Regions from separate parts of the Pedobacter sp. UYP30 genome, predicted to be linked through region 2. Evidence: riboswitches for the same ligand, from Rfam matches in the RefSeq annotation. Region 2 holds a riboswitch; the other holds the start of a gene.
What was found. A riboswitch is a leader RNA that binds a small molecule or an ion and turns the genes downstream of it on or off. The one in region 2 is predicted to bind S-adenosylmethionine.
Positions count from the first base shown of each region.

Region 1 (12,088 bases), on a different contig from region 2:
TTTTTTCATAAGGTTATCTAAACACAGATTAGGTTATTAAAAAACACAGTTATGAAAAAGTTATTTGCAATAGTAGCATTAAGTTCGGTCATGTTTGCTTGTAACAATAAGGCAAAGCAAGAACAAGCGGTTCAAAAACAGGAACAGGTGAAAGCGATAAAAGACAGCATTCGCTTGGATAGTTTCGCTAGAGTTGACGCAGTAAAAAAAGAGAAAGCCAAAAAAGATGCCGAAGTCGCCGCAGCTTATAAGGCCGGGAAACGTTCGGCCACGGGAAGTTACGCTAACGGTAGCAGCAGCAGTTCTTCTAGTTATGGTGGTACTCAGCCAACCGCTAAGAAAAAAGGTTGGAGCGATGCAGCTAAAGGTGCAGTTATTGGTGGAGCTGCCGGAGCAGTTGGTGGTGCCATTATCGATAAGAAAAAAGGTAGAGGTGCAGTAATTGGTGGTGTAGTTGGCGCTGGTACTGGTTATTTGATAGGTAGAGGTAAAGACAAAAAATCTGGACGTGCTAACTAGTAACTTTGTTAAAAATACGTTAAAAGCGGCAGAAGATTTCTGACCGCTTTTTTTATGCTCCTTTATGCTAAAGAATTTGTTGAATAACGGCTAACAACCCGTCAAAGAAATCCGCAAATAAAAAAAAGGCCTTTCGGCCTTTCTTCGTAATCAAAAACAAAACTTATTTTTTTAAAATACTTCTGCGCTGTTTGCCAATGTCTTCTCAGCCAAAGTATTCTGCAAGCTTCTTTCTAAGTGCACCTCATTGCTGGTGTACGCCACAAAGGTTTCGCTATCCAACAATAAATCTCTATGTTTAATTAGGCTACTTAATTTAATAATACCAATAACATATTTAAAATTTTTGGCTGCATAACGTTCGCTTATTTCTTCGAACTCTAACTTTTCAACTAAACCATCATCTTCATATCTAAGGTAAACCTCTAACAAACTTTGGTCTGAATGTTGAACCGCATGCCCTGAATTAAATTTTTTGTATTCGTAACGATAATCGTAGCGGAGTGCAACAATATCAGACAACACAGCTGCTCCTGTTGGGTGGCCACCTGCACCTTTGCCAAAAAAGAATTGCTTATCGGCAAAAGCGGCCTGTACGGTAACCGCATTATATTCGTTCTCTACATTATATAGAAAATCTTCTCTGTTTACCAATTTTGGCAACACATAGGTTACAATTTTATCTACACCAACTTTAACCGCAGTCGGTACCAGCTTAATCCTTAGATTTTTCTCCCTTGCATAATTTACATCGCTTTGAGCAAGGTTTTGGATGCCGACATTTAGAATATTTTCTGGTGCTACGAAAAGCCCGTAAGCATGCGCGGTTGCAATGGCCAGTTTATATTTTGGGTCGTAGCCGCCAACGTCTAAGATTGGGTCTGTTTCGGCAAAACCTAACTCTTGAGCTTTTTTGAGTGCATCTTCATAAGATTGATTTTCATTAAAAACCTTGGTTAAAATGTAATTGGATGAGCCATTAAAAATCCCGCTTATCGAACTAAAAAGCTCATTGTCGTAATATTCTTCCAAGTTTCTGATGATTGGAATACTTCCACAAACAGCTCCCTCGTACAATAATGATGTACCGTGTTTTTGTTGCAACTCTACTAATTCTTTCAAGTGCGTGGCAATCATTTTTTTGTTTGCCGATACCACATTTTTTCCACTTTTTAAAGCAGTTGTTACAATGGTATATGCAGCGTCAGCATCATTTATTAGCTCTATAACCGTGTTTATTTCGCTGTTTTCTAAAATTTCGGTGTGGTTGGTGGTAAACAGTTCCTTTTGTAACGTTCGTTGCTTGCTTGGGTCTTTAATGGCAATTTTAACAATCTCCAAATTAAGCTGTTGACTTTGGATAATGTCTAACAACCCTTGGCCTACAACCCCAAAGCCAAATAATCCTATTTTTAATTTTTTACTCATTCTTTTTGTTAGTATTTACTAGTTAGATGTTAGTATTGAGATGGGAGACATTAGATATGCTATTTGTTGCCAGTTATGGGTTGTGATGCCAAAACTAGACTTCTAACCCTTAACCTTTAACCCTTAACCCTTAACCTTCCTTCGCTCAACCCGTATGCTGCAACCTAATCACTTTCTTGTTTTTGCTCTCTTTTAAAAAATTGCCAATCACATTTGTTAAGGTGTCTGTTTCAATCAAGAAGCCATCATGTCCATAATCAGATTTTACAATCGCCAAAGAAGCATCTGGAATATGATTTGCCAAAAACTGCTGTTCTGACAATGGGAACAATAAATCGTTTTCTACAGCCACTACCAAGGTATTTGCTTTAACAGACTCTAATGCTTCCACGATACTCGGCCGGTTTCTGCCCACATTATGGCTGTCCATGGCTTTACTTAAATAATAGTAGCTATACGCATTGTACCTTTTGGTCAGCTTTTCTCCCTGATAGTTTTGATAGGAAGAAGCACGGAAATTGTCTACTTTATCGTCATCACTTTCTAGCTGCGTATTGCAGTAGGCACTAAAAGTTCTATAGCTAAGCAAAGCGATGCTTCTTGCCGCTTTTAAACCTTTCAATCCGCCCTCGGGCTGATTTGCATAGAACGTACGGTCGGCGGAAATAGCCAGCCGTTGGCTTTCGTTAAATGCAATTCCCCACGGAGAATGCACAGCATTTGTGGCAAGTAAAATTAGGTTTTCGATCATATTTGGCTGTGAAATACTCCACTCTAAGGCTTGCTGGCCACCTAAAGAACCACCGATCAGTACTTTTATTTTCTTAATTCCGAGATAATTGGCAAGAACCTCGTGTGCCGCAACCATATCTCTAATGGTAAAGCTAGGAAAGGAAAGATAATAGGGTTGGCCAGTTACCGAGTTTTTACTCAACGGATTTGTGCTACCGTAATGTGATCCCAGTACATTTGCACAAATAATAAAGTGCTCGTTAGGATTAAAAAGGTTGTTTTTTCCAAATAATCCCGGCCACCAATCCATCACATCTGCATTGGCGGTTAGCGCATGGCAAACCCAAACTACATTGTTTTTCTCTGCATTAAGTTTGCCAAATGTTTGGTAAGCGACTTGAAGATTGTCTATTTTCTTTCCATTTTCTAATTCGAAATTAGATTTGTGCTGATAATAGGAAACTTCATTATTTTTATGCTCGGACATATACTCGAGTTTAATTTTTGTAAACAACCTTACTTAATTGAAGCAAAAGCTTGTTCAAAATCTGCCTTAATATCGTCTATGTGCTCAATACCTACCGAAACGCGTAACGCATTCGGCTTAACCCCGGCAGCCAACTGTGCCTCATCGCTAAGTTGCTGATGCGTAGTCGCCGATGGTTGGATAATAAGCGTTTTCGTGTCGCCCACATTTGCCAAATGCGAAGTGAGTTTAAGGTTGTCTATAAACTTGCTTGCATTTTCTTTAGTGCCGTTCAACTCGAAAGAGAGTACTGCTCCAAAACCGTTCTTAAGATATTTTTTTGCCAGCTTATTGTATTTGCTACTTGCCAAGCCTGGGTATTCTACTTCCTTAACTTGAGGATGGTTTTCTAACCATGTAGCCAATTCCAAAGTATTGTCTACGTGGCGCTGCACCCGTAAAGATAAAGTTTCTACACCTTGCAGCAGTTGCCAAGAGTTAAACGGAGAAGGTGCGGGACCAAAATCTCTCAGACCCTCTACGCGTGCGCGGATGATGAACTGGATATTCCCAAACTGGCTACCTACGCCAAAAACATCACTAAAAACCAAGCCGTGATAGCCTTCTGATGGCTCAGAAAACTGTTTGAATTTTCCATTTCCCCAGTTGTAGTTTCCGCCATCTATAATAACACCACCAATAGACGTTCCGTGGCCACCAATCCATTTTGTGGCCGATTCTACTACTATGTTAGCACCATGTTCTAATGGCTTAAACAAATATCCGGCAGCGCCGAAAGTATTATCTACAATAAAGGGAAGATCATGTTTTTTTGCAATGGCAGCAATTTTTTCAAAATCTACAATGCTGAACGAAGGGTTGCCAATGGTTTCTACATAAATGGCCTTGGTGGTCTCGTTTATTTTTGCCTCAAAATCCTCTGGTTTATCTGGATCTGCAAAATCTACGTGTATACCTAGGCGTTTAAAAGCAACCTTAAATTGGTTGTAAGAACCTCCATATAAATGAGAAGAGGATACAAAACTATCGCCACTTTCTAAAATGTTATTTAATGCTATAAATTGCGCAGCAAGGCCAGACGCAGTTGCCAAGCCCGCCACGCCGCCTTCCAGCGCTGCTATTCTTTTCTCAAAAACATCGGTAGTTGGATTCATCAAGCGGGTATAAATGTTTCCAAATTCTTTTAGCGCAAATAAATTAGCGCCATGTTCGGCATTTTTAAAAACAAATGAGGTTGTTTGATACAATGGAACGGCTCTAGAACCTGTTACAGGGTCTGCTTCTTGTCCGGCGTGTACTTGTAATGTTTCAAATTTATATGACATGTGTATATGTTTAAATGTGAGTGATTTTAGTTTTTGAATGATTAAATTGTTTGTGCGTACCTGTTCAAAGGCCTTCCAAAATTGGTTAATAAACCAAAAAAGAAGATTTTTTTGTTTAGCAAGTGCAACAGCACATCGAGGTCATCCGATTGGAAAAACCAACGTAAAAAACTGACCTGTTTAAGCCAGATGACCTGTGCTTAATTTGTAAATCGCTTTGCGAAAGAAAATTTCTACTGTTCATTAGTTGTTATTTATATTTCCAAATAACTTTTTGTTACTTGGTCAGGAATTGGCACCTTCTCTTTTGGAGGGTTGCCAGCGAGTCCCAGAGCCTGTCTCTCGTCGCTTCTTTATAAATCAACCATTTAAAGTTGATTTTTATTTGATGGCTACCAAATAATATTTCAAAAGTGGGTAAAAAATTTTAAACAACAAAATTTAATTTCGATTTTTCTGTTCTTGCGCCTCAATAGCTTGCTGTTGATTGGTTTAGATGCCCGGGTTTTGGATTTTCAAGTTTACAAGCAAATGATTACCTTTATGGCTACCTAGATTTCTACCTATGAAAAATTTTAAATTTGTTTATCTTTCTGTATTTTTTATGGTGTGTGCAACGCTGCAAGTGCAGGCACAATTTGGAGGATTAAAAGACAAACTTTTAAAGGTTGGCGCGGCCAAAGCCGCAAAAATGATGGGTGTAGATAAGCTTTTAAAGCAGCCAGCAGCAATTACCACCAATTTTGATGATGTAGATAGAAGCGGAGAAAAAATGCCCGATTTTTTCAAAAACATTAAGGCGCAACCGCTATACTTACTGCCAAAAGCACCAGATGGAGGATTTTACCTTTGCGAAGGTTTCTATGAAATGACCAATAAAAGTTATTGCTTACATGCAGGAACTTATGGTCCCTCAAAAGGAGACGGCTACATGTTTGCGCCTTTATTAGGTCCAAAGAACGAAATAATTACCCTAATTTTAAAAAGTGCCGAGAACCATCCAGAGATAGATCAACATGATATTCAGCTATTGCTTTGGGCGATTATTGCGAGAACAAAATTTATCGATTATTCGGGAAGTATAAAAGTTACGGCGCTAAAATTGTTGACTACCAAACAACTTACTATGTTGGAAGGTGGCGTTATGGGTATTTTGCCAGGTAACATAATGGAAAAAGCAAAAGATCAACTTCCCCGCGGATTACAGGCGGTTTTTGAGGCCGAGAATAACATTAGGCAGTTGGTTGCTTCTGGCAACTATACTTATGCCGATATGGAAAAGTACGCAATTCTTGCGGGTATGGCTCCAGTTCGCAGCGATGTGCCAAGCGGCATTTGGACCAAACATCCAGATGGCTACTATGTTAGGTATGTTCCGTCTGGTTATCCAACTACCAAAACACAAATTTATGTTCCAAAAGAACTTTTGGTAGATGGCAAGAAACTTATTTACGATGCCACAAACGACATTGCTTGCCCCGGAAATACAGGTGCACAACGCTTGGTACAAACTAATGAACCGCTTAATCCCGACATAATTTAAAGTTAACTACCATTTGTTATCCGGTAAAAGAGGTAGGAGGCGGAAGGTAGAAGGTTTGAGATATGAGGCGAGGAGTCATACAACTTAACGACTAACCAACTAGACAATTTACCGACTAAACGCCTAAACAGTCAACGCTTGCTCTAAATCTGCTATTAAATCATCTATATGCTCTAACCCGACAGAAACACGAATAAGGTTTTTTGGAGTTTTGCTGTCGGGTCCTTCAATAGAGTAGCGATGCTCAATTAAACTTTCTACCCCGCCAAGACTAGTTGCTTGCGCAAATAGCTTTACTTTATTGATCATTTTATTGGCCGCTTTTTCGCCACCTTTAACCAAAAAAGAAAGCATGCCGCCAAAATCTTTCATCTGTTTTGCAGCAATGTTATGTTGTGGGTGCGTTTCAAGTCCTGGATAAAAAACAGCCTCTACGTTTGGATGGTTGTTTAAGTAACCTGCAATTTTTTTACCATTTTCACAATGACCTTTCATGCGATAGACCAAAGTCTTTAAACTTCTGCAAAGCAAGTAACAATCAAAGGGCGATGGTACCGCACCACCCGTTTGTTGCACGTTTCTTATGTCGCTCCAAAATTCATCTATCTTTGCGGTAACCAAAATGCCTCCAAGAACATCGCTATGGCCACCTAAATATTTTGTGCTAGAATGCATTACAATATCAGCACCCAACAAAATTGGGTTTTGCAGAACTGGCGAGGCAAAGGTACTGTCGCAAACCGTAGTCAATCCTGCCTTTTTTGCAATTGCGGCAATGCCAGCAATGTCTGTTACTTTTAACAGAGGATTTGACGGAGTTTCTATCCAAATGACTTTGGTGTTCGGTTTTATAGATTCTTGTACAAGATTTAAATCGGTTTGATCTACAAAATCAAATTCTAAAATCCCTTTAAAAATAGTGAGTAGTTGCTTTTTAAAACCCCAATACATATCATCTGGCGCTATAATGTGGCTGTTAGGTTTTAACGCCTGAAAAAGCGCCATGCCAGCGGTGTTTCCAGAAGAAAAAGCCGCAGCTTCGGCGCCAAACTCCAATTTTGCTAACGTATTTTCTAAAGCAGACCTATTTGGATTGCTAACCCTGCTGTACATGTGTCCGCCAGGGTAATTTCCATTTTCATTGCGGTAAAAAGTGGTAGAAAGGCTTATGGGTGGCGTAACATCGCCTGTAGCTGCATTTACTAAGTTAGAGGCGTGTATGGCTAAAGTTTCTGGTTTCATATTGGTAAAAATTTACTTTATTTAGGTGGCAATTTAATAAATTGAAAGTTATTTTAGCCCTTGCAGGGTTTTTGGCAAGATTTATGTATTTGGATTGACAAATTATAAACTCAAAAGAAATGAAAAAATTATTTTTAGCCATAGCAGTGGCTTGTACGGTTATGCTAATTTTGCCAAGTTGCAACGTTGCAAAAAGAGCAACTGCAGGTATAAGTGGAAGTAGAGGTACGGCGGTGCGGAACTGGGTGGTAAGCAATATAGCCTTAGAAGGATTGCCAGATCAGGCTGTACAAGGTTTGTTTGGCGAAAAGAATTATAAGTGTTTTGAAGGAAGTGCTTGGAATTTAACCAATAGCGGAAATGGCACGTATACACTGCCTGCTTCTAGTGAATGTGGTGCAGTAACTCAGAGTATTTTTTGGTCTGCAGCTCCAAAAGATGAGACTTTCCAATTTAAGAAGATATACGAAGGCGATAAGGCTAAAAATGTTACAGAAGGTTATCGTTTGATATTAACATCGCTATCTAGCGAACAAATGATTTTAAAATCGCCGATTGAGTTTGGTGGAAAAACAGCCAACATTATTTTAACTTTTACACCTGCTGCAAGGTAATTGATATAGGTCTTGTTAAGAGTTCTACTCATAACTTTAATTTTTAAAAGAAGCATCCAATATGGGTGCTTCTTTTGTTTTAAGAGATTAAGCTAACCCGTTTGCGTTATCAATTTCTTAAAATTACCACCCCGCCAAAGGAGGGAATGCGAATTAACGCTTGCAATAAATCGAAACATTCTTTCTGTATTTGTTTTAACATAGTATCAAGTATTTAGTATCAAGACATCCCGTATATCCGCTTTAGTCTTTTAGCTTTCTATTGATAATCAATTAGTATTTGCATGTCGATATGGCGCTACAGATTAACCTAACTGTGTTTTTTTGTATGATATAAATATTGTTGCAAACAAATGGTAGTTTTAGTTTGTCGTATTGTCGATTATCACACTCAATTAATCAAAAAAAAAGAACAATGAAATACAATATTTTAGGAAACACTGGATTAAAAGTTTCAGAATTATGTTTGGGCACCATGACCTTTGGCGGGGGTGAGGGAATGTGGAAGGCCATTGGCCAGTTAACACAGAAAGAAGTTAATGAATTGATAAAAATTTCTGTGGATGGTGGGATTAACTTTATTGATACTGCCAACGTTTACAGCGACGGAGTTAGCGAAAAAATGACAGGAAAAGCCATTAAAGATTTAGGTCTTACTCGTGATGAACTTATTATTGCAACCAAAGTGCGCGGAAAAATGGGAGAGGGGCCAAACCAAAGTGGTTTAACGCGTAAACATATTTTGCACCAAGCAGAAGAAAGTTTAAAAAGACTGAATGTAGATTACATTGATTTATACCAAATTCACGGTTTTGATGCATTGACGCCTTGGGAAGAAACCTTGTCTGCCTTAGATATTTTAGTAAAACACGGCAAGGTGCGCTACATTGGTTGTAGCAATTTGGCGGCTTGGCAACTTATGAAGGCGTTAAGTGTTTCTGAAAGAGAAAAATTTGAAAAATTTGTTTCCCTCCAAGCCTATTACACGATAGCAGGTAGAGAATTAGAACGAGAACTAATTCCACTATTGCAGGATCAAAAACTTGGACTAATGGTTTGGAGTCCTTTGGCGGGAGGATTATTGAGCGGAAAATACGATAGAGACGGAAAATCTGACGGCGGTAGACGTGCAAATTTCGATTTTCCGCCTGTTAACAAAGGTAGAGCTTTTGATGTTTTAGATGTGCTAAAACCAATGGCAGAAGATAAAAATGCATCTGTAGCAGAACTTTCTTTGGCTTGGTTGCTTCATCAAAAAGCAGTGAGCAGTGTAATTATCGGTGCTAAAAAAACAAAGCAGTTAAAGGATAATTTGAAATCGGTAGAAGTGAAATTTACTGATGAAGAATTAAAAAAACTAGATGAAGTAAGTAGGTTGCCAGCCGAATACCCAGGTTGGATGTTAGAAAGACAAGGCGGCGACAGAAGAGCTTAATCTTCTGTGTTACTTTCTGTTAAACGTTTACTTTTATGAGTTTTTGTTTGTTTTTGCATTAGGGATTGAAGTGAAAATCCTTTTTGCCATAAGCCCCTTTAGGATTGGGGTAAAAGATTGTAACGGAAAGCCCGGGCCCTTTTTCGGGCAATGCCCAACCTAACCGTTTCGTCATTTTAAACGCAGTGAAAAATCTCATAACTAGGTGCGGATTCTATAATTACCTACATGTGAGATGTTTCCTAACGTCATGACGCCAACAAAGATTCTTAAGTTAATCACATTGGCCCTTTTCGGGGAATGCCAAACTTAATTTTAAAAAGGCTAAAGGTTTCTAAATGTTTTTTTGCTTATCGCAGCAAACGAGTAAATTGCTTTCTCTGGCGATGCAGAAAGCCTAAAAATTCCATTTATCTATGTCCATATTTTTTGTTTCTTACAACAAAATGATTTTATTAAGCTTGGCAGAACGTATTTTTGTCTAAATTAAAATGAATGAGTACAGCTAAAGAGGTAGAAGAGCTATTGGCGGGAATGAACATTTCTGCAGAATTGTCTTTAATAGCACATAAAGTTTTAAACAATACGCGCATCAGTTTTGAGGACGGTGTATATCTTTTCGAACATGCAGAACTTGGGTTCTTAGGTATTCTTGCCAATTACATCCGCGAAAAAAAGCATGGCGATTTAACTTATTTTAATCGGAATTTCCATTTAGAACCTACAAATCTTTGCGTTTATGATTGTAAGTTTTGCTCTTATTCTCGCCTAATTAAGCAAAAAGAGGAGGGTTGGGAATTAACGATGGAGGAAATGTTGGACATTGTTAAAAAATACGACGATGAGCCTGTTACCGAAGTTCATATTGTTGGAGGAGTTTTGCCACAGTATGATGTTGCCTTTTATTCGGCGCTTTTTTCGGCCATAAAAAAACACCGTCCAAATCTGCATGTAAAAGCCCTAACTCCGGTAGAGTATCATTACATATTTAAAAAGGCAAAAATAGATTATGCCACAGGTATGAAATTGATGAAGGAAGCTGGTTTGGAATCGATGCCAGGTGGTGGAGCAGAAATTTTTCATCCAGAGGTTAGGCAGCAAATTGCCAAAGATAAATGTACTGGCGATCAGTGGTTGGATATTCATCGCGAATGGCATAAATTAGGCATGCGGAGCAACGCAACCATGCTTTATGGCCATATAGAAGAATTTTGGCATCGCGTAGATCATTTGGAAAAACTTAGGGCTTTACAAGACGAAACAGGTGGTTTTCAAACTTTTATTCCCTTAAAATTCAGAAATCAGAACAACCAAATGTCTAATGTTGCAGAGTCGTCTGTGATTGAAGATTTGAGGAATTTTGCCATTTCGCGCATTTATTTAGATAATTTCGACCATATAAAAGCCTATTGGGCAATGATAAGCCGAGAGACCGCGCAACTTTCTTTAAATTTTGGGGTAGACGATATAGACGGCACGTTGGATGATACCACCAAAATTTATTCGATGGCAGGTGCAGAAGAACAAACCCCTGCCATGAGCACCCAACAGTTGGTAGAATTGATTAGGAATGTTGGTCGCAAGCCAATTGAACGCGATACTTTGTATCACGTAGTAACCGACTATAGCGATGTGGTTTTTGAGGATGCAAAAAAGCAAAATGGTTACAAATTGCCGGTGGCGAGTAATATTTAGGGTTTGAGGTTGTGGCTTAAAGGTGATAGGTAATTAGGTGATGGGCGATAGGTTTTAGGTTTTTATTGATGAAAGAAATTTATATTATTCGCCACGGCGAAACGAACTTTAATAAAGAAGGTATTGTGCAAGGCAAAGGCATAGATGCCGATTTGAACGATACTGGCGAGAGACAAGCCGAGGCATTTTGGGAGTATTATAAAGATGTTCCTTTCGATAAAGTTTATACTTCTACCTTAAAACGAACTTGGCAAACGGTTAATAAGTTTATAAAAGCCGGCATAGATTGGGAAAAACTTTCGGGTTTAGATGAGCTGGACTGGGGGATTTGGGAAGGAAGAAAGAAAAACGAAGAATTGATTGGCGCTTTTAGATCGATGCTGCAAAGTTGGGAAAGTGGCGATTATACAAATCATTTTGAACATGGTGAAAGTGTACAAGACGTTTTCGATAGATTAGAAAAGCCGAAACATTTACTTGAGAAACGTACGAAGGAAAAGAAGGTGTTAGTCTGCATGCACGGTAGGTCTATGCGGGTTTTTCTTTGTTTGCTGACAGGCGCCCCGCTGTCTAAAATGTCTGATTTCCCCCATCAAAACACGGTGCTTTACAGGCTTAGTTATGAAGATGGAAAATTTAACATCATCGATTTTAGCGATACGAGGCATTTAGAAATACTGAAATAGTTTAAAGCGATTTTAAGAACAGAAAGTTACGAAATTTTGGAAAAGATTAAGATATCAGCGGTAGCTTATACCAATACAAAGCCATTTATTTATGGGTTAGAACACAGCCAAATCATCAATAAAATAGATTTAAGCCTAGATATTCCAGCAGATTGTGCAAAAAAACTAATAGATGGCACGGTAGATATAGGTTTGATACCTGTAGCGGCAATTCCTCTGGTGCCAAACGCTAATTTAGCGGCCGATTACTGCATTGGTAGCGATGGCGCGGTTAATTCAGTTTTTGTGTTTAGTCATAAACCTATTTATAGCATAGAAAACTTAAGGTTGGATCCTCAATCTAAAACATCTAACAACCTAGCAAAGATATTGTTAAGGTTTT
Region 1 covers NZ_JBEPPD010000007.1:145,270-157,357, forward strand. Annotated here, with positions in the region: gene ABIB40_RS10255 (YMGG-like glycine zipper-containing protein) at 52-519, shown strand; gene ABIB40_RS10260 (homoserine dehydrogenase) at 691-1,947, opposite strand; gene ABIB40_RS10265 (homoserine O-acetyltransferase family protein) at 2,093-3,166, opposite strand; gene ABIB40_RS10270 (O-acetylhomoserine aminocarboxypropyltransferase/cysteine synthase family protein) at 3,196-4,491, opposite strand; SAM riboswitch class I at 4,743-4,853, opposite strand; gene ABIB40_RS10275 (hypothetical protein) at 5,057-6,034, shown strand; gene ABIB40_RS10280 (trans-sulfuration enzyme family protein) at 6,158-7,276, opposite strand; gene ABIB40_RS10285 (hypothetical protein) at 7,396-7,890, shown strand; gene ABIB40_RS10290 (aldo/keto reductase) at 8,306-9,325, shown strand; gene mqnE (aminofutalosine synthase MqnE) at 9,821-11,020, shown strand; gene ABIB40_RS10300 (histidine phosphatase family protein) at 11,089-11,706, shown strand; gene ABIB40_RS10305 (menaquinone biosynthetic enzyme MqnA/MqnD family protein) at 11,743-12,088, shown strand, end outside.
Region 1: linked by a shared signal. The riboswitch ahead of ABIB40_RS10270 (O-acetylhomoserine aminocarboxypropyltransferase/cysteine synthase family protein) and the one ahead of metH (methionine synthase) in region 2 are both predicted to bind S-adenosylmethionine.

Region 2 (12,088 bases):
GCAACTATCAAACTGCTTCATTTGGTGCTGTAATCCAACAGGCTCATTGCTTTCTCCTTTTAATTTATAACGTAAAGCTGTGAAATTATTTTGCCGAACTATGTAAATAAGAAGCTGTATATTGAGCTAGCGATGGAAATGAAATTCTTTTTTGATTTTTCACCAAAAAGATATAATGGACAGCGAGCTTCTCTCGCTTTTGATTCGCGATTGAAGCGCCCAAATGTCGACTAGAAATTCTTAAAATAGCTGTCGACGATTACAAATTTATCTGCCTGATCATGTTTTTAATGTTAAGTTCTATAATATCTGTCATGCAGTTACATTCCAAATATTTTTGGTCTTTAAAATAGACCGACATACCTTCTTTTAGCTGTGCCACATTTTCTGGTGTAGACAACTGCTCATGCCTAGACACGTCTCGCAAATCTTTTATTCTATGTCTCTCGCTTCTTACCCGGTGTACAATTGAAGACCGCTCTTCTTGCTGATACTGTAAGACGGTTTTATCGGTAAGCTTTTCCATACTCATTTTAACGTAAGGATAATTTTCTTTGAAGAACTGAGGTTGATAGATTTTAATATTGCCTTCGTAAAACTCTTGATCGAAATCTATCGCCCTTATTCTAAACTGAATGTCGTCAAAATCGGGCGTTATTTGTACCACAAAATTGTAGGCCCTCATGTCTCCCAACAGCATAATTAAACAGCGCTCGTTAAATTTAACAAACTCTTTAGCTATGCGAGTTGGGTTATATCCGGGAGTAAACAATTGGTACTTGGTAAATACATCGCCGGGTATGCCTGCAATATGTTCCTCTACCAAAGTGTCTCCATCTACGACGTAATTTACGTGGTTTGGAGAAAGGATTTCTTCCATCTCTAATCCAAAAATCCTAGAAGCATCGGCTTTTTTAATATAATAATAATCATACACATCGTTTAAGCGATTTACAATTCTAATGCGAAAAGGGTGGGTATTTCCGAACGTACAATATTCTATTTTGTCTATATATTTATGCTCTACGATGCGGAGATTTCCAGAAGCCTTTAATTTGGCATACAATACTTTAAGACCATTGTGTATGCGCTCTATTTCACTTTGCGGATAAAGCGGAGATTCCCAAAGCGAATCCTTTCCAAACTTATCCATAATGGGAAAAGCCTCGTCGAAACCAAGTAGGTCGCTGTACTTTAACGGTAACTTGGCATCTCGCTGATAGCTTTTCAAATATTTTTGCAACGCTGGCGATATCGGGTAAATAGGCTTCTTTTTAGATATTTTTACGTCCTGATCCATAATGTGGTTAATGTAAAGAAAAATTACAGAAAACGGCAAAGAGCTTATGTGTTTTAGGAGACAACTCGGTAGCTTGATAGAAATATGGCATAACAAATCCCGAAAATTTAAAGGTGTTAAAAGGTATCTTCCCAAAAACCAAATAACATAATGCTATATGTCAGCAGTTTAACTTTTTTAATCTAGTTGCAAAAACCATAGACTGTAACCTGTCGTACATTAAGTCAAATATTCAAAAACTTAAAAATAAAGAAATGAAAAAGTTAATTTTATCAGGAATAGCCATCTTAACGTTGGCATTCACAAGTCAAGTTTTCGCTCAAAAAAACCCGATGGTAGGTGGAGCAGCCATGTACGCTACAAAAGACATTGTAGACAATGCTGTAAATTCTAAAGACCACACTACGTTGGTTGCAGCGGTTAAAGCAGCAGGTTTAGTAGAAACTTTAAAAGGCGCAGGACCGTTTACCGTGTTCGCACCAACTAACGAAGCTTTTGACAAACTTCCAAAAGGAACAGTAGAAACTTTGGTGAAACCAGAAAACAAAGCAACGTTAACTAAAATATTAACTTACCACGTAGTTGCAGGCAAAATGGATAGCAAAGCAATTGCAAAAGCAATTAAAAAAGGTAACGGAAAAGCAGAATTGACAACTGTAGAAGGCGGTAAACTTTGGGCTTACATGGAAGGTGGAAAATTGATGTTGAAAGATGAAAAAGGTGGAACAAGTACAGTAACTATTGCAGACGTTTATCAAAAAAATGGTGTAATACATGTTGTTGATACCGTGTTAATGCCAAAATAATATTTGGATTGAGTTTGGTTTATGACCGTTTCTGCTTTGGGGGCAGGGACGGTTTTTTTTTGATATATAAAATGGTTGACAATTTAATTTACGAAGGTTACGCTGAATTCAATTCTAAACCTTTTAAATTTTGGCTTAGTCTTAACCTCGGTCTCAGCCTTGACCTCAGCCTCAACCCTACGCTAAATAATTACAACCCAATTATTAGTGTGTATTTTTATAATGAAATAAAATTTACACTTTTGCTTATTGAGTTTCAAGAACTAGATGTTAAAACCATGAGCTTCCTTTTAAAACCTGTAGATACCGTAGAACAGATCAGTCCAGAAGATTTCAAAAAAAATTATTTGGATAAAAGACGGCCCTTGGTTATAAAGGGCCTGACTAAAGACTGGCCTGCGAGAGAGAAATGGACCACGGATTATTTAAAACAGATTGCTGGCGATCTTGAAGTGCCTCTGTATGACAATTCTAAGGCAGACCCATCAAAACCTATAAACGCAGCTACTAAGCACATGAAGTTTGGCGACTACCTTGATTTGATTAAACGAGAGCCAACCGAATTGAGAATATTCTTTTTCAACCTTTTTAAAAAAGTACCTAGTCTCATCGACGACATTAAAATCCCGAAGGATTTAATGGGTGGGTTTATAGAAAGTATGCCTGCGATGTTTTTTGGCGGTTCTAACTCCTTTACTTTTTTACACTACGATATAGATTTGCCCCATATTTTCCACACCCATTTTGGTGGCCGGAAACACATTATATTGTTTGATAATGAGTGGAAAGAAAGACTTTATTGCTTGCCGAATGCAACCTACGCTTTAGAAGATTACGAAGTAGATAATCCTGATTTTAAAAAATTTCCTGCGCTAAATGGTGTTAAAGGTTACGAAGTATTTTTAGAGCATGGCGATACGTTGTTTATGCCTACCGGAATGTGGCATTGGATGAAATATATAGATGGTTCGTTTTCTTTAAGCCTGCGTGCTTGGGATGCTTCAATCGGGCGCAAAATTGCAAGTGTTTGGAGTTTGTTTACCCATGGCGCGGTAGATAGCGCCCTTAAAATGATGTTTAAGGAAAAATATGCAAATTACCGAGAAAAGTTGGCGGTAACTAGGGCGGAGAATGCTTTGGCTAAAGGGAAACCTTAGAACCACCCCCAACCCCTCCTTGAAAAAAAGGAGGGGAGCTATTTAATTTACGATTTTAGATTTACAAATTTCTGCAAAATGCAGCTTCTTACGTCACGAACGATCCGCGCGCCAATTGATTAGATATTTGAATTTAATAGAGCATCCATCATTGCGAGGCACGAAGCGGTCTATACGATTGAAAGATTGCTTCGTGCCTCGCAATGATGGATTTTCCCCCTAAAATATCGCTTTGGCAATTGCTTTGGTTTGTTCTGGTCTGCCCATGGTGTAAAAGTGAAGTACGGGAACACCAAAATCTATCAATTCCTTACATTGCTTTATCATAAAATGGGTGCCTACTTCTTTTACCTCTGCGGTAGATTTGCAACGTTGAACAGCCTCGCTTAAATCGTCGGGCAGATCTATGTGGAAAATTTTGGGCAAGGCAACCAGTTGCTTCATGGTGCTTATTGGTTTCAACCCTGGAATAATGGGCACATTAATGCCGTTTTCGCGACATTTTTTTACGAAATCGAAATATTTTTGATTGTCGAAAAACATTTGGGTAACAATAAATTCTGCACCCATGTCTACTTTTGCTTTTAAGTATTTAAAGTCGGTATTGAGGTTTGGCGCTTCAAAATGCTTCTCGGGATAGCCAGCCACTCCAATGCAAAAATCACTCTGATGCGTATTATCGATATCTTCGTGCAAGAACTTTCCACAATTATGATCTTTAATATGCTGAATGAGTTCTGTGGCATAATGATGCCCACCGTTGGTAGGAATGAATGCATTGTCAGCTTGCCTGGCATCGCCGCGAAGCGCTAACACATTATCAATCCCTAGAAATTGTAAATCTATTAGCGCATTTTCTGTTTCTTCTTTGGTAAATCCGCCGCAAATTAAATGCGGAACGGCATCTATTTTATACTTATGGATAATCGCAGCGCAAATCGCAATAGTGCCAGGACGCTTTCTGTACGAAACTTTCTGCAACAATCCATTTTCTTGCTCTTTGTAAATATAATCTTCTCTTAAAGACGTAACATCTATAAAAGGCGGATTAAATTCTAAAAGTGGTTCTATGGCATCATACACCCATTGTATGCTTTGCCCCTTCATCGGCGGCAGCAACTCAAAAGAAAAAAGTGTTTTGTTATTCGCGTTTTTTATGTGATCTGTAATCTTCATTGCGTAGTTGGTTGGTTTGTTTGTTGGTTGGTTGGTTGGTTGGTAATTGAACACTTTAAACTTGCCCTAATTGATCTCTTGAAAGAAATCGGATATATCCATTAATTAATTTTCCAATCGTTTCGATTTCACCAATACATTCATTAAGCTGAATCTCTGAAATAAAACCAATATCATAAGAAACGTAAATTTGAGTCTCCAACTCATATAACGAGCCTCTAGCAATCGCCAGAAATTGAATAGTTTCTTTAGCATGCCTTCTGCCAGATCCCTCCGCAATATTTGATGGCACTGATACAGCACACCGGCGAATTTGTGAGATTAATCCATATATCTCCTCTCTTGGAAAGGAAGAGGATATTTTATAGATGAAAGATGTAAACGCCCTTGCTTTTTTCCAAACTTCTAAATCTGTATATTTTTGATAAGCCATCTGTTTAATGTTATCTGCAATCGTAAATCTCTAAAAAACTAATACCCAAAAACCAAACAACTAATAAGCCAAATTAGGCCCTAACCATCGCTCTGCTTTCTCTAAAGGCATTCCTTTTCGAGCGGCATAATCTTCTGCTTGATCTTTGGTGATTTTTCCCAAACCAAAATACCTAGAATCTGGGTGGGAAAAATAAAAACCACTAACCGCAGCAGTTGGGTACATGGCGTAGCTTTCGGTAATATTTAAGCCAATTTCTTCAGTTGCATTTAATAGGGCAAACAAAGTGCCTTTCTCGGTATGTTCCGGACAAGCAGGATAACCAGGTGCCGGGCGAATACCAGCATATTGCTCCTTTATCAATTCTTCGGCGCTAAGTTTTTCTTCTGACGCATAGGCCCAAAACTCTTTTCGCACGCGTTCGTGCATTCGCTCTGCAAATGCCTCTGCCAAACGATCGGCAATGGCTTTTACCATAATGCTGTTGTAATCGTCGAAACCCTTTTCGTATTCTACCACCAATTCGTCGACGCCGATACCAGTAGTTAAAGCAAAACCGCCAAAATAATCTTGTACGTTGCTTTCTTTCGGTGCAATAAAATCGGCAAGGGCGTAATAAGGTTGCCCTTCTACTTTTTCTGCCTGCTGACGGAGCGTATGAATGAGAACTTTTTGAGGTTGAGACTGAGATTCAGGTTGAGTGTTAATATCCCATTCGCCATTAACTTGGCTGCCTTTTATATGGTCTACCGTCAACTCTATATCATCATCACCCACCGTATTTGCTGGCCAAAAACCGATTACTGCCTTTGCTGTTAACAATTTTTCGTTAACTATTTTATGCAACATTTCTTGGGCATCGTCGAAGAGTTTTTTGGCCTCCACCCCCACAAATTTATCGTCGAATATTTTTGGGTAACTCCCACGAAGTTCCCAAGTATGAAAAAATGGCGTCCAGTCTATGTAGTCTATAAGTTCCTCCAACGGATAGTTATCAAAAATCCTAGTACCTAGAAAAGAAGGTTTAGGTAAGTTTTTATCAAAATCTAGCTTAAATTTACGTTCCCTTGCTTGCTCCAAAGTTTTATAGCGTTTATCAGAACGCTTGTTCAAATGTGCTTCTCTGGCCTTATCATATTCGGCCCGGATGCCATTCACATAAGCAGCCTTGCCTTCTTTGTTCATCAAAGTGCTACACACGGTAACACTTCTAGAGGCATCTAATACATGGATGGTTGGCCCAGAATAATTTGGCGCAACCTTTACCGCAGCATGAATTCTAGAAGTAGTTGCGCCGCCAATAATTAAAGGAATATCAAACTTCTCGCGTTCTATTTCTTTGGCAAAATGCACCATTTCATCTAGCGATGGCGTAATCAGGCCGCTCAGCCCAACTATGTCTGCATTTATTTCTCTTGCTTTTTTAATAATTTCTTGTGCAGGAACCATCACCCCCATATCTATCACTTCGAAATTGTTGCAGGCAAGTACCACGCCCACAATGTTTTTACCAATGTCGTGCACATCGCCCTTAACCGTGGCGAGTAAAACTCTCCCCGCAGACGAACTTTGATCTTGATCTGGATTATCTAGTTTTTCTTGTTCGATAAACGGAAGCAAATAAGCTACTGCCTTTTTCATTACCCGAGCAGATTTTACCACCTGGGGCAGAAACATCTTTCCAGCGCCAAACAAATCACCAACAATATTCATCCCATCCATCAATGGGCCTTCTATAACCTGTATCGGGCGATCATAAATTTGTCTAGCTTCTTCCACATCTGCATCCAAATGCTCTATCAAGCCTTTTACCAATGCGTGGGATAAACGTTTTTGCACAGTGTCGTTGCGCCAAGCTTCATCTTTTACAATCTCTTTTCCTTTTGCCTTTACCGTTTCTGCAAAATCTACCAAGCGCTCTGTAGCGTCATCTCGCCGGTTAAGCAACACGTCTTCTACCCTTTCTAATAGTGCAGGTGGAATTTCTTGGTACACTTCTAACATTCCGGCATTTACAATGCCCATGTCTAAGCCAGCTTGAATGGCATGGTATAAAAATGCCGAATGCATGGCTTCTCTAACCGTATTGTTGCCTCTAAAAGAAAAGGAAATATTAGAAACCCCGCCGCTTACCTTTGCGTAAGGCAGGTTTTCTTTAATCCATTTGGTGGCTTTTATAAAATCTACCGCATAATTGTTGTGCTCTTCTAATCCCGTGGCAACGGTTAAAATATTCGGATCAAAGATGATGTCTTCTGCCGGAAAACCGACTTCGTCTACTAGAATGTCGTAACTTTTCTTACAAATCTCTTTGCGGCGCTCAAAACTATCGGCCTGGCCTTTTTCATCAAAGGCCATCACCACCACTGCAGCTCCGTAGGTCATTATTTTCTGGGCACTTTCTATAAACTTTTCTTTGCCTTCTTTTAGTGAAATGGAGTTTACGATGCCCTTCCCTTGCATGCATTTTAAGCCGCATTCAATAACGCTCCACTTAGATGAATCTACCATTATTGGCAGTTTGCAGATATCTGGCTCTGATGCAATTAGGTTTAAAAACTTGGTCATGGCGGCTTCAGAATCTAACATACCTTCATCCATGTTCACATCAATCACCTGTGCGCCACCTTCTACTTGTTGTCGAGCTACGGCTAGCGCTGCTTCATAATCGCCACTTAAAATAAGCTTAGAAAATTTAGGCGAACCCGTTATGTTGGTTCGCTCGCCAATGTTTACAAAAATACTTTCGGGCGTAATGGTTACGGGTTCCAAGCCGCTAAGACGCAAATAAGGCGTAATCTCGGGTATTTTTCTGGGCGCTATTTTTTTTGCCTTTTCGGCGATGCATTTAATGTGTTCTGGCGTGGTTCCGCAACAACCGCCAACAATATTCACAAAACCAGATAATATAAAATCGTCTACTAGATGCGCAGTTTCGTGCGGTTGCTCATCGTATTCTCCAAATTCGTTTGGCAAACCTGCGTTTGGATAAGCAGATACATAACAGTTCGCTTTTGCGGATAATTCTTCGATATGCGGACGCATGTCTTTTGCGCCCAAAGCACAATTAAACCCAATACTTAGTGGTTTTGCATGGATTACTGAGATTAGAAAAGCTTCTGCTGTTTGTCCAGACAGCGTTCTTCCCGAGGCATCGGTAATGGTGCCAGAAATCATAATTTCTAATCGCCAATCTTTCTCTAGCCCCTCTCTAAATCTCTCCCCAGAAGGGAGAGACTTCAGTTCGTTTTCGTATCTCTTGATGGCAAAAATTGCCGCCTTTGCGTTTAAGGTATCAAAGATGGTTTCAATCAACAACAAATCTGATCCGCCATCTACCAAACCGCGAACTTGCTCGTAATAAGCATCAACCAATTCATCAAAAGTAATTGCCCTAAAGCCTGGGTCGTTTACATTTGGAGAAAGTGAGAGCGTACGATTTGTGGGGCCAATGGCTCCTGCAACGAAGCACTTCCTATCGGGATTGTTAGCCATAAATTCTGCCGTGGCAGCTTTGGCAACTTTTGCACCCTCTAAACTTAGCTCGTAGCTCAAATCTTCCATTTTATAATCGGCCATAGAAATCCGCTGCGTGCTGAAAGTATTGGTTTCTATAATGTCTGCTCCTGCCGCCAAGTATTCTAAGTGTATGGCTTTAATAATATCCGGACGCGTAATGTTTAACAAATCGTTATTGCCTTTTACATCGCACACATGATTAGCAAATCGCTCGCCCCGAAAATCTTCTTCGGTAAGCTGATAGCGTTGTATCATCGTGCCCATGGCACCATCTATAATTAAAATACGTTTCTCTAGTTCTTTTCTAATATCCATTTCCTTAGTATTGAGTACGTAGTATCAAGTATCAAGACTTGAACACCAGCGACAAAGCATGAAGTAATGAGCGAACGAATAGACAGTTATGTCTTGATACTCGATACTTTATACCTGATACTCCAATGCTTATTAAAAAACTCGGCGCATTCTCACACGTCTAAAACTTATCTTTTCTCAATAATGAGATAGAATGTAGCACCTTGTTGGCACAGGTTGCTAAGACTTCAGCGGTTCTAATCCCTCCGTCTTTCTTTATAAGCGTTGCAAAAATAGCATATCACAATATCAATATCAAATTTTTAGCCGCTAAGCGATACATTATTATAGTTAAGCTACAATTATCGCCACACAACCAAATAAAATTCGTTTTAAATCCCAAAATCCCTCGAGTTTTAAAAAAAAACAAAAAAAGACACATCTATCGATGTGTCTTTTAAATTGAAATCTTTTAAAAACTAATTATTTTCTTCCACCGAAGATACGAAGCAAGAAAAGGAAGATGTTAAGGAAATCTAAATAAAGAGATAAAGCAGCAACAATAGCCATTTTTTTGGTGTCTACCTGTAAAACTTGATCTCCTCTGGCCTCTATTCCCATACCGATGCGTTTTATTTTTTGCACATCGTAAGCGGTTAAAGCGGTAAATATTGCAATGCCAATAAATGCCATAAACAAGCTAAACTGCTTGCTCTGGATAAACATGTTGATAACCATAGCTATTACGAGTGCGATAACGCCGACCATTAAAATAGGCCCAAACTTGCTTAAATCTATGTTAGTGGTGTATCCCATAACTGCCATTACGCCAAAAATGCCTGCAGCGCCGGCAAAGCAACTTACCACCGAGCCTGTAGAATAATGAAGTAAAATAAAACTCAAACTTACGCCTGTTAAAACAGAATAAAGTACGAAAACGCCCACTAATGCCGGGAAGGACAGCTTACTTAATCCAAATCCCATTAGCATCACTAAGCCAAGTGGCGCAAACATGGTTACATACCCCAGTCCAGACAAACCGCCTGTATCTTGGTTTACCAAATATTGCATTAAACTTTTGTCACTGCTAAAAATATAAGCAGCTGCTGTTGATAAACATAGTGCCACGAACATCCACAAAAAAACATTTGCAAAAAATTGTTTAGAAATCGAAGCTTCTTGTTTTACAAAGACACTATTGTCTTGGTATTGATAATTTTGTTGATCCATTATATTTGTTGTGTAGATTAATTTTGTGTTAAAAAATAAAAAGAAGATGTTTCACTCGAATCTCTTCATAACGTCAGTTGCATCAATTATTGCAAAAACTGTGCAAAAGCTAAAGCGTCTGCCCATTTGCCATATTTTTTTATAAAAATAGTGGTTTAAGCCAATCTTTTTGTCAAAAGTTCTTCAATTTTTTTAAATATCTGTAGTGGCTTTAGTGGCCGCCAAGCAAAGTTATCGAACGCGCCGCCAAAATTTATATAATAATCTATGTTGTTCTCTTTAAACTCGCTAATTACGTGTTCATTAAAATTCACGCCAACAATCCATCCATCGTCTACCTCTTGAAACCATTCCTCATAATAACTGTCGTCTGAAGCATGAAAATTCAAGACGTTTTCTCCAATTAAAATAAATTTATTAATTCCCTCGTCCATCATCAGTTCTAAAATATCTCTTTTCAGCAACATAATGTCGTTGTTTATTGCATCATTCCATTCGCCAATAAATTCTATAATGGCGTAGCTACGTTCGTAATCGGCATAAAGCACCTTGAGGTAAAGTGTGTTGGAGCCAAACTCGTCCCATTGGGGATGGAGTAGAAAATTATAAATCTGCTTATCAAAATATAACTCAGAATATTCTGTATTATAAAATGGCGATTTGTCGTCTTCTGCAGATATGTAATCGTCTCTCCACTGGTAATATGGTTCTATTTCGTGCAAAAAGTAGTATTTAGTAGTTAGATAAAAATAAGTCGGAAGTCGGAAAGTCAGGAGTTATGGCGGCTACCAATTTTAAATTAATTTTTTAGCTCCTCTCCTTTTTTAAGGAGGGGTTGGCGGTAGGTTTTACACCCTGCCATCGTAATTCGTAAATCTAAAATCGTAAATTAACTTTATTTCCCTGCTTCTACGGCTTTACGCACACTGCCATATTGACTCAGCAATTTTGCCGCTTCGCCGTAACCAATGTTTAAGTCTTTTGCCACCATTTGCGTTCCGCGATCTACAAGTTTATTGTTACTTAACTGCATATCTACCATTTTGTTTCCCACAACTCTTCCCAACTGAACCATTACCGTAGTACTGAGCATGTTAAGCACCATTTTTTGTGCAGTCCCAGATTTCATCCGTGTAGAACCTGTAATAAATTCTGGGCCAACAATTACCTCAACCGGAAAATCTGATTCGGCAGCAATTGGGCCTCCTCCGTTGCAAACAATACAGCCAGTTAATAAACCATGTTTATTTGCTTCTTGCAAACCCCCTATAACATACGGCGTGGTGCCAGATGCGGCAAGGCCGATCAGACAGTCTTTTTCGCCAACGTTAAAATCTTGCAGATCCTTCCATGCCTGCTTCTTATCGTCTTCGGCAAATTCTACAGCTTTCCGAATCGCAGAATCTCCGCCCGCAATAATTCCTACTACAGCATCAAATGGAACGCCAAACGTTGGTGGGCACTCAGATGCGTCTACTACACCTAGTCTGCCGCTGGTGCCTGCTCCAATGTAAAAAAGCCGTCCTCCCTTTTTCATTTTCTTCGCAACTGCCGAGGCTAGCTTCTCAATTTGTGGCATCGCTTCTGCCACAGCAAATGCAACCGTTCTATCCTCTGCATTAATTGCTTGCAACACCTCTAAAACAGACATTTTCTCTATGTCTTTATAATTGGATTCTCTCTCGGTAACATTGTTCATAAATAAAATTTCTATAAAATTCGGAATTTTTAAGCAAAACTGGCGAAGTTTTTCAGAAAATAAAATAGGAATAAGACAAAAGCAATATTTTTAAAAAACCATAAGTCTTAAAGTTTTACAAACAAAAGCACTTAAATTTCTCTTTTAAAAATGATTAAACAGCTAATTTACTTAAATTTGCGTAATCTAAATGAAAAAGAATACCCGTTATAATTTACTTCTTGCATTAAGTTATTCCGTCATTTTAATAACTGGAATGTACTTAGGCTACAAATTTTTAAAAGACCAAGGGTATACTGTTGAAAAAACTCAAAATCTGGCCGACTCGCAAGCCCAAAAAAAAGATGAGATTCTGCAGATTATCAACAAGAAATATGTGGATGACATAAATACTTCTAACTTAAAAAAATTGCCTATAGACAGTCTATTGCACGAGTTAGATCCTCATAGCGCCTATTTACCTCCCGCCGATGC
Region 2 covers NZ_JBEPPD010000008.1:136,573-148,660, forward strand. Annotated here, with positions in the region: gene ABIB40_RS11130 (hypothetical protein) at 260-1,300, opposite strand; gene ABIB40_RS11135 (fasciclin domain-containing protein) at 1,555-2,106, shown strand; gene ABIB40_RS11140 (cupin-like domain-containing protein) at 2,385-3,263, shown strand; gene metF (methylenetetrahydrofolate reductase [NAD(P)H]) at 3,483-4,439, opposite strand; gene ABIB40_RS11150 (four helix bundle protein) at 4,495-4,872, opposite strand; gene metH (methionine synthase) at 4,933-8,706, opposite strand; SAM riboswitch class I at 8,871-8,970, opposite strand; gene ABIB40_RS11160 (Bax inhibitor-1/YccA family protein) at 9,169-9,915, opposite strand; gene ABIB40_RS11165 (hypothetical protein) at 10,071-10,637, opposite strand; gene murQ (N-acetylmuramic acid 6-phosphate etherase) at 10,811-11,614, opposite strand; gene ABIB40_RS11175 (S41 family peptidase) at 11,805-12,088, shown strand, end outside.